One region of the Massilia timonae genome, then DNA from elsewhere that is predicted to be linked to it. Evidence: predicted binding sites of a transcription regulator. Region 1 holds the regulator's gene; the other holds the start of a gene.
The links. The regulator NrdR, encoded in region 1, represses ribonucleotide reductase genes. The targets are predictions, from matches to a motif close to CACNANATNTNGTG.
Positions count from the first base shown of each region.

Region 2: the regulator NrdR is predicted to act here: its motif matches at 4,151-4,164, upstream of LO55_RS10185 (ribonucleoside-diphosphate reductase subunit alpha).

Region 1 is NZ_JRYB01000001.1:5,684,717-5,690,865, reverse strand. Features, by position in the region: gene ybgC (tol-pal system-associated acyl-CoA thioesterase) at 1-66, opposite strand, end outside; gene LO55_RS24300 (SDR family oxidoreductase) at 340-1,086, opposite strand; ZMP/ZTP riboswitch at 1,256-1,375, shown strand; gene glyA (serine hydroxymethyltransferase) at 1,485-2,732, shown strand; gene nrdR (transcriptional regulator NrdR) at 2,812-3,279, shown strand; gene pilV (type IV pilus modification protein PilV) at 3,389-3,925, shown strand; gene LO55_RS24280 (PilW family protein) at 3,922-4,860, shown strand; gene LO55_RS24275 (pilus assembly PilX family protein) at 4,868-5,539, shown strand; gene LO55_RS24270 (type IV pilin protein) at 5,536-5,988, shown strand; gene LO55_RS24265 (GspH/FimT family pseudopilin) at 6,009-6,149, shown strand, end outside.
Region 2 is NZ_JRYB01000001.1:2,353,345-2,359,493, forward strand. Features, by position in the region: gene LO55_RS10165 (cytochrome C assembly family protein) at 1-411, shown strand, start outside; gene LO55_RS10170 (PP0621 family protein) at 411-659, shown strand; gene LO55_RS10175 (two-component system sensor histidine kinase NtrB) at 660-2,324, shown strand; gene LO55_RS10180 (sigma-54-dependent transcriptional regulator) at 2,328-3,785, shown strand; gene LO55_RS10185 (ribonucleoside-diphosphate reductase subunit alpha) at 4,449-6,149, shown strand, end outside.

The DNA.
Region 1 (6,149 bases):
GACAATGCCTCCGGCGTCGGTATCCTCGTAATAAACCCTGACTGGCCAGTTATACACTGAAGGCATTCTTTGTTGCCGAATTAATGAAAACGGGAAATATTTTACGCGACTTTCCACTTTAATATGTACGCTGACGTACGTTGAAAGCGGAAAAGTTTTGCGGTCTGATAGCACGGGGGCGTGCTTTTGAGCAGTAGTAGACTTGAAACGTGGTTAAAAGACCAATCACTGTAACACTTTCTCACAAATGATAGGTGCGTGATTGGTCTTGCTGGGCAGGGTGATGAATGCGTAGGGTTGGCGGCTACGCCGCCGACGCTACCGATATCGCGCGCCTTTTCAGCCGCGGCGCACGTTGAACGGCGAGAACCCCTGGCAGGTCGGCATCAGCTCGATGCTGTTGACGTTGACGTGCGGCGGCAGCGTCGCGATCCAGAAAGCGGTGTCGGCGATGTCCTTCGCGGTCAGCGGTTGCGTGCCCTCGTAGACCTTGGCCGCGGCCGCGTCGTCGCCCTTGAAGCGCACGTTCGAGAATTCGGTGCCGCCGCACAGGCCCGGCGCGATATTGGTGGCGCGCACGCCGGTGCCGACCAGGTCGGCGCGCAGGTTCAGCGTGAACTGCTCGACGAAGGCTTTGGTTGCGCCATACACATTGCCACCCGGGTAAGGATAGTGGCCGGCCACCGAGCCGATATTGATCACCAGGCCGCTGCCGCGCGCCACCATGTCCGGCAGCACGGCGCGGGTCATGGTCACCAGGCCCTGGCAGTTGGTCGCGATCATGGTTTCCCAGTCTTCCAGCGGCACTTGGTGGGCCGGCGCCGTGTTCAGCGCCAGGCCGGCATTGTTCACCAGCACGTCGATCGGTTTCCATTCCGGCGGCAGGCCGGACAGGGCGGCCTCGATCGAGGCGCGGCTGGTGACGTCCAGCGTCACGGCCAGGGCGCTGTCGCCCAGTTCGCGCGCCAGCTCGGCGATGCGGTCGGTGCGGCGGGCGGCCAGGACGACGCGGTGGCCGTGGGAGACAAAGGTGCGCGCCATTTCGGCGCCGAAGCCGGCCGATGCGCCGGTGATGAAGACGATCATGATGGGTCCTTGGATGGCAACAGGATGACAGGCGAGAAAGGCAAGGCGCGCTGCCTAACCGTAAAATTGTAGCCGAAACGACCACGGGTCCGCTGGGCACCGTGCATTCCCGGCCGGCACAGCGGTTTCCTTGCCCTACGATGGGGAGTTCAGTACAATTTGGAGTCCTTACGTCTCACGTAACTGGCGAAACACCGCGTGCGCGCACCATTCGGATGCGCGGCGCGGCAAAGGTGGGCACCCACCGGGGAACGTGAGACGCCATACGCCGTTCGCCTGGGCAGCCATCAACCGGTACGCGTTCGATCGCGGCTGCCTGCGCCCGTGCCTACGGCCCGCCCCGGCTCCCGCCTGTCAATGCCACCAGTTGCCTGGATTACTATCGATTGGAGTTTTACATGTTTGCCAAAGACCATACGCTCGCCAATATCGACCCGGAACTGTGGGATGCAATTCAAAAAGAAAACGCTCGCCAGCAAGACCACATCGAGCTGATCGCCTCCGAGAACTACACCTCGCCGGCCGTGATGGAAGCGCAGGGCTCGCAGCTGACCAACAAGTATGCCGAAGGCTATCCGGGCAAGCGCTACTATGGCGGCTGCGAATATGTCGACGTCGCCGAGCAGCTGGCGATCGACCGCCTGAAGGAACTGTTCGGCGCCGAAGCCGCCAACGTCCAGCCGAATTCGGGTTCGCAGGCCAACCAGGGCGTGTTCTTCGCCATGCTCAAGCCGGGCGACACCATCATGGGCATGTCGCTGGCCGAAGGCGGCCACCTGACCCATGGCATGGCGCTGAACATGTCGGGCAAATGGTTCAACGTCGTCTCGTACGGCCTGACCCCTGAAGAAGACATCGACTACGACGCGCTCGAGAAGCAGGCGCACGAGCACAAGCCGAAGATGATCATCGCCGGCGCGTCGGCATTCGCCCTGCGCATCGATTTCGAGCGTATCGCCAAGGTGGCCAAGGACGTCGGCGCCTACTTCATGGTCGACATGGCGCACTACGCCGGCCTGATCGCCGCCGGTGAATACCCGAACCCGGTGCCGCACGCCGACTTCGTCACCTCGACCACCCACAAATCGCTGCGCGGCCCGCGCGGCGGCATCATCCTGATGAAGGCCGAGCACGAAAAGGCCATCAACTCGGCGATCTTCCCGGGCATCCAGGGCGGTCCGCTGATGCACGTGATCGCCGGTAAGGCCGTCGCGTTCAAGGAAGCGCTGTCGCCGGAGTTCAAGGAATACCAGAAGCAGGTCGTCAAGAACGCCAAAGCACTTGCTGAGACGCTGATCGCACGCGGCCTGCGCATCGTGTCGGGCCGTACCGAATCGCACGTGATGCTGGTCGACCTGCGCGCCAAGGGCCTCACCGGCAAGGAAGCGGAAGCCATCCTGGGCCAGGCTCACATGACCTGCAACAAGAACGGCATCCCGAACGACCCGCAGAAGCCGTTCGTCACCTCGGGCATCCGCCTGGGCAGCCCGGCCTTCACCACCCGCGGCTTCAAGGAAGAAGACGCGGTCACCGTGGGCAATCTGATCGCCGACGTGCTGGACAACCCGCACGACGCCGCGACCATCGAGCGCGTGAAGGGCGAAGTCAAGAAGCTGACCGACAAGTACCCGGTGTACGCCCGATAAGCGCGCGCTGATCATCGCGATGTAAGGGCCGGTTCGCCGGCCCGCTCAGTATCCATGTAGTACCTGCAGCCCCGGCGCCATGAAATGTCCCTTTTGCCAGCATGAAGAAACACAAGTCCTCGATACCCGCGTATCCGAGGAAGGGGACGCCATCCGGCGCCGGCGCCGCTGCGGCAAGTGCGACAAGCGCTTCACCACCTATGAGCGCATCGAGCTGTCGATGCCGATCATCGTCAAGAAGAACGGTAGCCGCACCGAGTTCGCGTCAAACAAGCTGCGCGGCAGTCTGATGCTGGCATTGCGCAAGCGTCCGGTGGCGGCCGAGGCGATCGACCGCGCCGTCGCGTCGATCGAGGAAAAGCTGCTCACCAGCGGCCGGCGCGAAGTCGAGAGCGTCTACGTCGGCGAACTGGTGATGGAAGAGCTCAAGCGCCTCGACAAGATCGCCTATATTCGCTTCGCTTCCGTCTACAAGAATTTCGAGGACCTGGATTCCTTCCAGGCGGCGCTGGCCGAAGTCGGGCATCAGCGCAAGCTCGACAACTGACGTCGTTTCCAAGTTCCGTTTATTGCCGGACGCATGCTTGCGTCGACGCATGGGCGCTTGAACCCCGCCTGATAACGTCTCTGCTCACACATCGTTAGCGGAGGACTTCATGCAGGCGCGTCTCCCCGGCAGCCCGGGCGGTTTCACCATGATCGAAGTCCTGGTGGCCTTGTTCGTGCTCGCGGTCGGCGTGGTCGGCGCCAGCGCGGCGCAGCTGGCCGCTCAGCGCACGCGCCAGCAGGCCGCATTGACCTCCGAAGCGGCGCTGCTGGCCACGTCATTGGCCGCGCGCATGCAGGCCAACGCCCAGGTGGCGAGCCTGCCGGACGGCGCCAATCCCTATGTTCCGCTCGATTACAAGGCGCTCGGCGCCGGCCCGCCGGCGGGCGGCGCTCCGTGCTTCGGCGCGGGCGCCTGCGATCCGCTGGCGCTGGCCGCCTTCGACCTGCGCGAGACGCGCCTGGCGCTGCACCGCGGCTTTCCATCGGGCCGCATCGCGGTCTGCCGCGACGACGCGCCATGGGATGACGAGCACGGCCGCTACCGCTGGGCGTGCAGCGGGGAAGCAACTGCGCCGGTGGCGATCAAGATCGGCTGGCATGGCACGCAGGACGGGCCGGGCTACGTGCTGCTGGTGGCGCGATGACGTTCTTCGACCCGCGCCGGCGCCAGGCCGGCTTGACCATTGCCGAGCTGATGGTGGCGATGGCGCTCGGCCTGGCGGTGCTGCTGGCCAGCGGCTCGCTGCTGATCACCAGCGTGCGGTCGCATGCCGCCGTCATGGAAGCGTCCGAGATGGACGACAGCGGCCGCTACGCCGTGGATGCGCTGGCGCGCGCCATCCGCCTCGCGGCGCACGTCGACTGGGCGGCGCATCCGGCCTCCGATCCGGCGGCGCCGGCACGGCTGGCCGGCCTGGATGCCAGTTCACTGGAGCGCACCGGCGCCGGCATCGATGCGACCTTGCCGGACGAAGCCAATGGCAGCGACGTGCTGGCCCTGCGCTTTCCCGGCAGCGGCGCGCCGCCCAATGGCGACGGCGCCACCCTCGATTGCGCGGGCTTTCCCGTGCACCGCGACGAGGAGGGCTGGAGCATCTTCTACGTCGCGCGCAATGCCCAGGGCGATGCCGAGTTGCGTTGCAAGTACCGGGGCGCCAGCAGCTGGTCGTCCGATGCGGTGGCGGGCCGGGTCGACGGCTTCCAGGTGCTGTATGGCCTGGATGCCGATGGCGACCGCGTGCCGGAGCGCTACGTCAATGCGACCGAGCTGGGCGCGCTCGATGCGGCGCTGGTGCCGGTCGGGGCCACGCCCGACGAACGCGCGGCCGACTTGCGCAAGCGCACGCACTGGAAGCGGGTGGCGCTGGTGCGTGTCGCGCTGCTGCTGCACGGCGCGCGCCTCGATCCGGGCGCGGATGCCGGCATCGTCTACGACTTGTTCGGGCCAGACCACGGCGCCGCTTTTTCCGCGGGTGACCAGGGCACGCGGCTGGCGGGAACGGCGCTCGACGATGGACGTGAACCACGCATGCGCAAGGTCTATGGCGCGACCATTGCCTTGCCGGTGGCGCCGGATTGAATGTCGTATGCGCACCTTCTACGCACGGCGGGAAGGCGGCATTGCGCTCCTGACCGCCCTGGTACTGATGCTGGCGGTGCTCATGACCGGCATCGCTTCCACCCGCGGCGCCTTGCAGGGCGCGCGCGCCGCCGCGCACGAACGCGACCGCCTGCTGGCGCTGCAGATGGCCGACGCCGCGCTGCTCGATGCCGAGCGCGACATCGAAGGCGGCGCCGAACCCGGTTCGGCGCGCGCCAACGCCATCGCCGGCGGCAGCGCGGACGCCTTCGTCGCCGGCTGCGCTGGCGGGCGACCCTATAACGGCTTGTGCGCCTACACGGCCGATCCCGACCAGCTAGCCGAACTGCTGGCCGAGGACGAAGGCCCGGCGATCCTGTTCGGCAGCGTTACGGGGCTGCGCATGCCGGACGGCGAGGGCGCGCTGGCGCTCGCGGCGCCACGTTACCTGATCGAACTGATGCCGGCGACGCCCGACGGCCAGCTGTACCGCATCACGGCGCGCGGCGCCGGCAGCATGCCCGGCACCCATGCCGCGCTGCAGGCCTACTACCGCAAGCCGCCCGACGGTGCGCGCGGGCGGCGCGTGGGCTGGCGTGAGCTGGGCAACTGGAGCGAGACGATCGCGCTGCCGGCCGCCAGCGCGGCTGGCCATCCTACTGGAAAGGACAGACGATGACGAACGGCAGCAAGGGATTCACCTTGGTCGAACTGATGGCCGTGCTGGCCATCCTCGCCATCCTGGCCGCGCTGGTCTATCCCTCGTATACGCAGCAGATGGTGAAGGCGCGCCGCATCGAGGCCCAGCTGGCGCTGCTGGACATCATGCAGCGCCAGGAGCAATACCGCGCGCTGCATCATGCCTACCTGGCGTTCTCGCTCGACGCCGAAGACGCCGACACCGGCCAGTTCCCGACCTGGACCGGCAACAGCGCCGCCGCCAGCGCCCATGAGCTGGACGGCTACGCCTGCCCCGGCCAGGAGATCGCCCACTGCATCGAGCTGCGCGCCCGGCCGGGCACCGCCAATGTCGACGCCGGATTCGCCGACCCCGATTGCGGCGTCCTGACGCTCGACAGCACCGGCCGGCAAACGGCCAGCGGTCCGTCGGCGCGCTGTTGGCCATGAGGTCGGCCATGAGGCTCGTCATGATGCGGACGATGCGGCAGCGCTACTGCGCCGGCCTGTCCCTGGCCGAGCTGGTGGTGGTGCTCGGCATGGTCGCGGTGACGGCGGCGGTGGCGGCCCCCAGTCTGCACGACCTGGTACGCAGCCAGCAGTTGCGCGCT
Region 2 (6,149 bases), 3.3 Mb from region 1:
GCCGCGTTCCACGCCGTGCTGATGGCGCTGCAAGAAACGCGGCTGCATACCCGCACCGCCGGCGGCGGCTGGTTTGGCTCCGCGCTCGACCAGCTCCCGGCGTTGCTCACCATGGAAAAACTGTTGTTCCGTGTGATCTGGATCGGCTTCGTCCTGCTCAGCCTGACGGTCCTGTCGGGCTTCGTGTTCTCCGAACAGGTGTTCGGCCGGCCACTGCTGCTCGACCACAAGAGCGTGTTCGCGCTGCTCTCGTGGGCGCTGTTCGCGGCGCTGCTGGCCGGGCGCAAGTGGCAGGGCTGGCGCGGCAAGACCGCGCTGCGCTTCACGCTGGCAGGCTTCGCCACCCTGGCGCTGGCCTACGTCGGTAGTCGCTTCGTGCTCGAAGTCGTCCTGCACCGGGGAGTCTACTGATGCGTATCTTGTTCTGGATTGCCCTTATCGTCCTCGTGGTCTTCGCCGTGCGCAGCAAGCTGCGCGCGCTCGCCAAGCGCAACGGGGTTCCTCCGCATATGCAGCGCGGCCCGGCCGCGCCGACCGGCCAGATCGAGGCCATGGCCCAGTGCGCCCATTGCGGCGTGTATTTCCCGGCGTCCGAGTCGGTGCACGCCGACGGCCAGGACTACTGCTCGCCAGGCCACGTGCGCCTGCCGCCCAAGTAGTTGAAGCCCGCGTCCGGCAGGCTGTCGGCGGGCGCGCGCGTCACCCTGTGGCGTTCGCTCCAGACCTTCACCGTCACCCGCATCGTCATCGCCCTGGTGCTGCTGCTGTACCTGGGCGTCGACCTGGAAAGCGGACAGCTGCGCCCGGACCCGGTCAACACCGAAACCTGCGTCTTCTATGTGCTGTCCGCCGCGCTGTTCGCGCTGGCGGCGCGCTGGCAACGGCGCTTCCTGATCCAGCTCGGGGTGCAGATCGCGGTCGACCTGCTGGTGATTTCCCTGCTGTACCTGGCCGCCGGCGGCATGCGCAGCGGCCTGGGCATCCTCTATCTGTTCCCGCTGGCCGGCGCCGCGATCCTGGCGCCGCTGGTGCTGGCGCTGTTCTCGGCGGCGGTCGCGACCCTGTTCCTGCTGGGACTGAACGTCTGGCAGCTGGTGGTCGAGGGGCGCGACCCGCCGCTGATGCAGGCCGGGCTGTTCGGCGCCGCCTTCTTCGCCGGCGTACTGATGGTCAACCGCCTGGCGGCGCGCCTGCTCAAGCAAGAGGAACTGGCGGCCCGGCACGGCGCCGACCTGCGCATCCAGCAGGCGATCAACGAGATCGTGATCGCCGACGTCGGCGACGGCATCCTGGTGGTGGGGGAGGACGGCGCGGTCTTCACCGGCAACCCGGCGGCGCGCCGCATGCTGGGCCTGCAGGTCGACGCTGGTTTTTTGCTGCATGCCGTGCCGGCCTTCGAGCCGGTGGCGCTGGCCTTCGACGCCTGGCTGGCCGGTCCCGACAACGACAAGGCCTTCGTCACCCTGAAACCCTACCGCGAAGGCGACGGCGCCGGCGATGGTGAAGCCGAAATTCGCGGCCGGCGCGACCAGCCGGTGCACCTCAAATTGCGCTTCGCGCGCGTGGCCGACGGTGTCGATGCGGCCGGCCGCAGCGTGATCTTCATGCAGGACGTGAGCGCCATCGAAAACCAGGCGCAGCAACTCAAGCTGGCCTCGATGGGCCGCCTGACCGCCAGCATCGCGCACGAGGTGCGCAATCCGCTGTCGGCGATCGGCCACGCCACCGAGCTGCTGGCCGAAGACCTGCACGGCCCGGCCGAGGTGCGCCTGCTGAAGATCGTGCGCGACAACGTGACGCGCGTGAACCGCATGGTGGAAGACATCCTGCAGCTGTCGCGCAAGGCCCAGCCGAACGGCGAACCGGTGGCGCTCGGCCCGTTCCTGGAAGAGTTGAAGGCCGAATTCTGCGAAATCCACGGCCTGGCCGGTGATATAGTCTATATAGGCGATCCGGGCGGCAGCGCGGTGCGCTTCGATCCGCTGCACCTGCACGAGGTCTTGCTCAACCTGCTGAACAACGCGGTGCGCTACGCCAGCCGCCAGCCGGCCAGCATCCGCATCTTTCCGGCGCGCGACGCCGCCGGCCGGCGCGAGCTGCACGTGCAGGACGACGGCCCCGGCATCACGCCGGAAGTGCGCGACCACCTGTTCGAGCCCTTCTATACTACGTCGAGCAAGGGAACCGGCCTGGGACTCTACCTGGCGCGCGAACTGTGCCTGAACAACGATGCGAAACTCGATTATGAATACCGGTTCGACCCGTCCGCGCTGGGACCGCGCAAGGCCAGCGGCCGCTTTGTCATCACTTTCGCGCTGGAGTAAGCCATGAGCGCGCCCCGCATCCTGGTGCTCGACGACGAAGCCGACCTGCGCGAGCTGCTCGAGATCACCCTGCTCAAGATGGGTCTGGACGTCGACAGCGCCGCCACCCTGCGCCAGGCACGTGCCTTGTTCGAGGAACACGACTACGCGCTGGTGCTCACCGATATGCGCCTGCCGGACGGCCTCGGGCTGGAACTGGTGCGCGAGATCGCCGCCTCGGGCAAGGGCACGCCGGTCGCCGTGATCACCGCCTACGGCAGCGCCGAGAACGCGGTGGTGGCGCTCAAGGCCGGCGCCTTCGACTACATCGCCAAACCGGTGGCGCTCGACGCGCTGCGCGTAATGGTGCGCTCGGCCCTGAAACTGTCGGAAGGGGGCGCCGCGGCGCCTGACGGTGGAGCGATTGCTTCGCGCATGATCGGCCATTCCGCGGCGATGCAGTCGCTGCGGGCGCAGATCGCGCGCCTGGCGCGCTCGATGGCGCCGATCTCGATCACCGGCGAATCCGGCAGCGGCAAGGAGCTGGCGGCGCGCGAGATCCACGCCCAGAGTTCGCGTGCAGGTAAACCCTTCGTAGCGGTGAACTGCGGCGCGATCCCCGAAACCCTGATGGAGGCCGAGTTCTTCGGCTACCGCAAGGGCGCCTTCACCGGCGCGGCCGAGGAGCGCGACGGCTTCTTCCAGGCCGCCAACGGCGGCACCCTGATGCTGGACGAAGTGGCCGACTTGCCGCTGGCGATGCAGGTCAAGCTGCTGCGCGCGATCCAGGAGCGGCGCGTGCGCAAGATCGGCGCGACGAGCGAGGAGCCGGTCGACGTGCGCATCATCAGCGCCACCCACCAGGACCTGGCGCGCTGCGTCGAGACCGGCAAGTTCAGGCAAGACCTGTTTTATCGCCTGAACGTGATCGAGCTGGCGCTGCCGCCGCTGCGCGAGCGCCTGGACGACCTGGCCCTGCTGGCGAACGGCATCCTGGACCGGCTGGCCGGGCCGGGGCAGGCGTCGCTGGGGGCGGGCGTGCTGGAGGCATTGAAGGCGTATTCCTTCCCCGGCAATGTGCGCGAGCTGGAGAACGTGCTGGAACGGGCGCTGGCGTTCGCCAACGATGGCGTGATCCAGGTCGGGGACTTGTCGCTCAAGGCGGCGCGGCCGGTGGAAGGGGGGCGGAAGGACGACGGCGCCGCTGCGCCGGTTGCCGCAGCGGCGCCGACATTGGTGACCCCCGTCGCTGATCCGGCGCCGCCTGCACCCAAGGCGGCGCCTGCTCCGGTCGCCCTCGGCCCCGCCGAACTGCCGAGCAACCTGCCCGAATATCTTGAGCAGGTCGAACGCGACATCATCGGCCGCGCGCTGCAGCAGACCCAGTTCAACCGCACCCAGGCGGCGAGCCTGCTGGGGATCAGCGTGCGCCAGCTGCGTTATCAGATGCAGAAACTGGACATCAGCGCGCCGGACGATTGACGACATTCGTAGGGTTGGCGGCTCTGCCGCCGACGCGCTCAAGGGGCGCCAACGATCGCCGCGTCGGCAGGATCTGCCGACCCTGCCGATCGCCTCCAGTCACCTGGTTATGTTACTTTGTGGTAATTATTTTGGTGCATAATGCGCTGTGGCGGAGCATGCGCGCCTCGTTTTGATTCCTGCGTAATTTGCCCATTTGGTGCAGATTTTTCTGATGTTAGTGCTTGCTCACCGTGTGCTCCCCTTCTTTTGTACGACGCTGAAATGTCAAGACTGCGCACGCCAAAAAACAAAAAAAATGACCATTTATTAGCTTGCCTCGATCGCAAGCGAGGTACTACAATTAGTCTCATATCAAAGCTTGGCACTAGATGTAGTGGTAGCAGACCGAACGGTACTAGCATTTTGGCCAGCTGAGAGTTGTCCGCACGTTGTCCACAAGTTGCCCACAAATTGCCCACACGTTTGTTCAGCGACTTGTCTATTAAGCATCTGCTGACAAGCTTTATTTACATATTCTTAACCCTGCTTCTCTGGTTTGCCAGCATCGGCCACCGGCTGGCGGGGATTTGTTTTGCTTTTAATTTTGTTGACGGACCGCGGCGCCATTCGCCACCCGGTTCTCATGTACAAAGGCGGTCCGCCGCTCATCCTGGAGGCTCAATGCAAACAGCACAGAACATCTCGATCAACCAACACGTCACCCCAGGATCGGCGTCGACCAGCCCAACCCCGGCCGAGATCGTCGCGCGCGGCGATTACCGCGTCATCCGCCGCAACGGCGCCGTCGTCGCTTTCGAGCCGAACAAGATCTCGGTCGCGATGACCAAGGCCTTCCTGGCCGTGGCCGGCGGCCAGGGCGCGGTCTCGGCGCGCATCCGCGAACTGGTGGAACAGCTGACCGGCAACGTGGTGGCCGCGCTGGTGCGCCGCCAGCCGAACGGCGGCACCTTCCACATCGAAGACGTGCAGGACCAGGTCGAGCTGTCGCTGATGCGTTCGGGCGAACACGACGTCGCGCGTGAATACGTGCTGTACCGCGCCAAGCGCATGGACGAGCGCCGCGCGGCCAAGGAAGCTCTAGGTGGCGCGCCGGTCGCCGCGCCGCAGATCCACGTGGTCGACGGCGGCGAACGCCGCCTGCTGGACATCAGCGACGTCCACGCCCTCGTTAACGCCGCCTGCTCGGGCCTGGAAAAGCACGTCGACGCCGACGCGATCGTCGCCGAGACCCTGAAGAACCTGTACGACGGCGTGCCGGTCGAAGAGCTGTACAAGTCCGCCATCCTGGCTGCTAGAGCCCTGATGGAAAAAGACCCTGCCTACAGCCAGGTGACCGCACGCATCCTGCTGCACACCATCCGTAAAGAAGTGTTCGGCCACGAAGTGCCGCAAGCCGGCGCCGCCGCCGAATACCTGACCTACTTCCCGCAATACGTGGCGAAGGGCATCCAGGCCGAGCTGCTGGACGAAGAGCTGGGCAAGTACGACCTCGAGCGCCTGGCGAAAGCCATCGTCGCCGACCGCGACCTGCAGTTCGGCTACATCGGCCTGCAGACCCTGTACGACCGCTACTTCCTGCACGTGCGCGACGTGCGCATCGAAATGCCGCAGGCCTTCTACATGCGTGTCGCGATGGGCCTGGCCCTGCGCGAAGACGACCGCGAAGCGCGCGCCATCGAGTTCTACAACCTGCTGTCGTCGTTCGACTTCATGAGCTCGACCCCGACCCTGTTCAACTCGGGCACCCGCCGCTCGCAGCTGTCGTCGTGCTACCTGACCACCGTCGGCGACGACCTGGAAGGCATCTACGACGCCATCAAAGAGAACGCGCTGCTGTCGAAGTTCGCCGGCGGCCTGGGCAACGACTGGACCCCGGTGCGCGCGCTGGGCTCGCGCATCAAGGGCACCAACGGCCGTTCGCAAGGCGTGGTCCCGTTCCTGAAAGTGGTCAACGACACCGCCGTGGCGGTGAACCAGGGCGGCAAGCGCAAGGGCGCGGTCTGCGCCTACCTGGAAACCTGGCACCTGGACATCGAAGAATTCCTGGACCTGCGCAAGAACACCGGCGACGACCGCCGCCGCACCCACGACATGAACACCGCGAACTGGATTCCCGACCTGTTCATGAAGCGCGTGATGGAAAAGGGCAGCTGGACCCTGTTCTCGCCGTCCGAGACGCCAGACCTGCACGACCTGACCGGCAAGGCCTTCGAGAAAGCCTACCTGGCCTATGAAACCAAAGCGGCCAACGGCGAAATGGCGGTCTTCAAGAAGATCGAAGCCATGGACCTGTGGCGCAAGATGCTGTCGATGCTGTTCGAAACCGGCCACCCATGGATCACCTTCAAGGACCCATGCAAT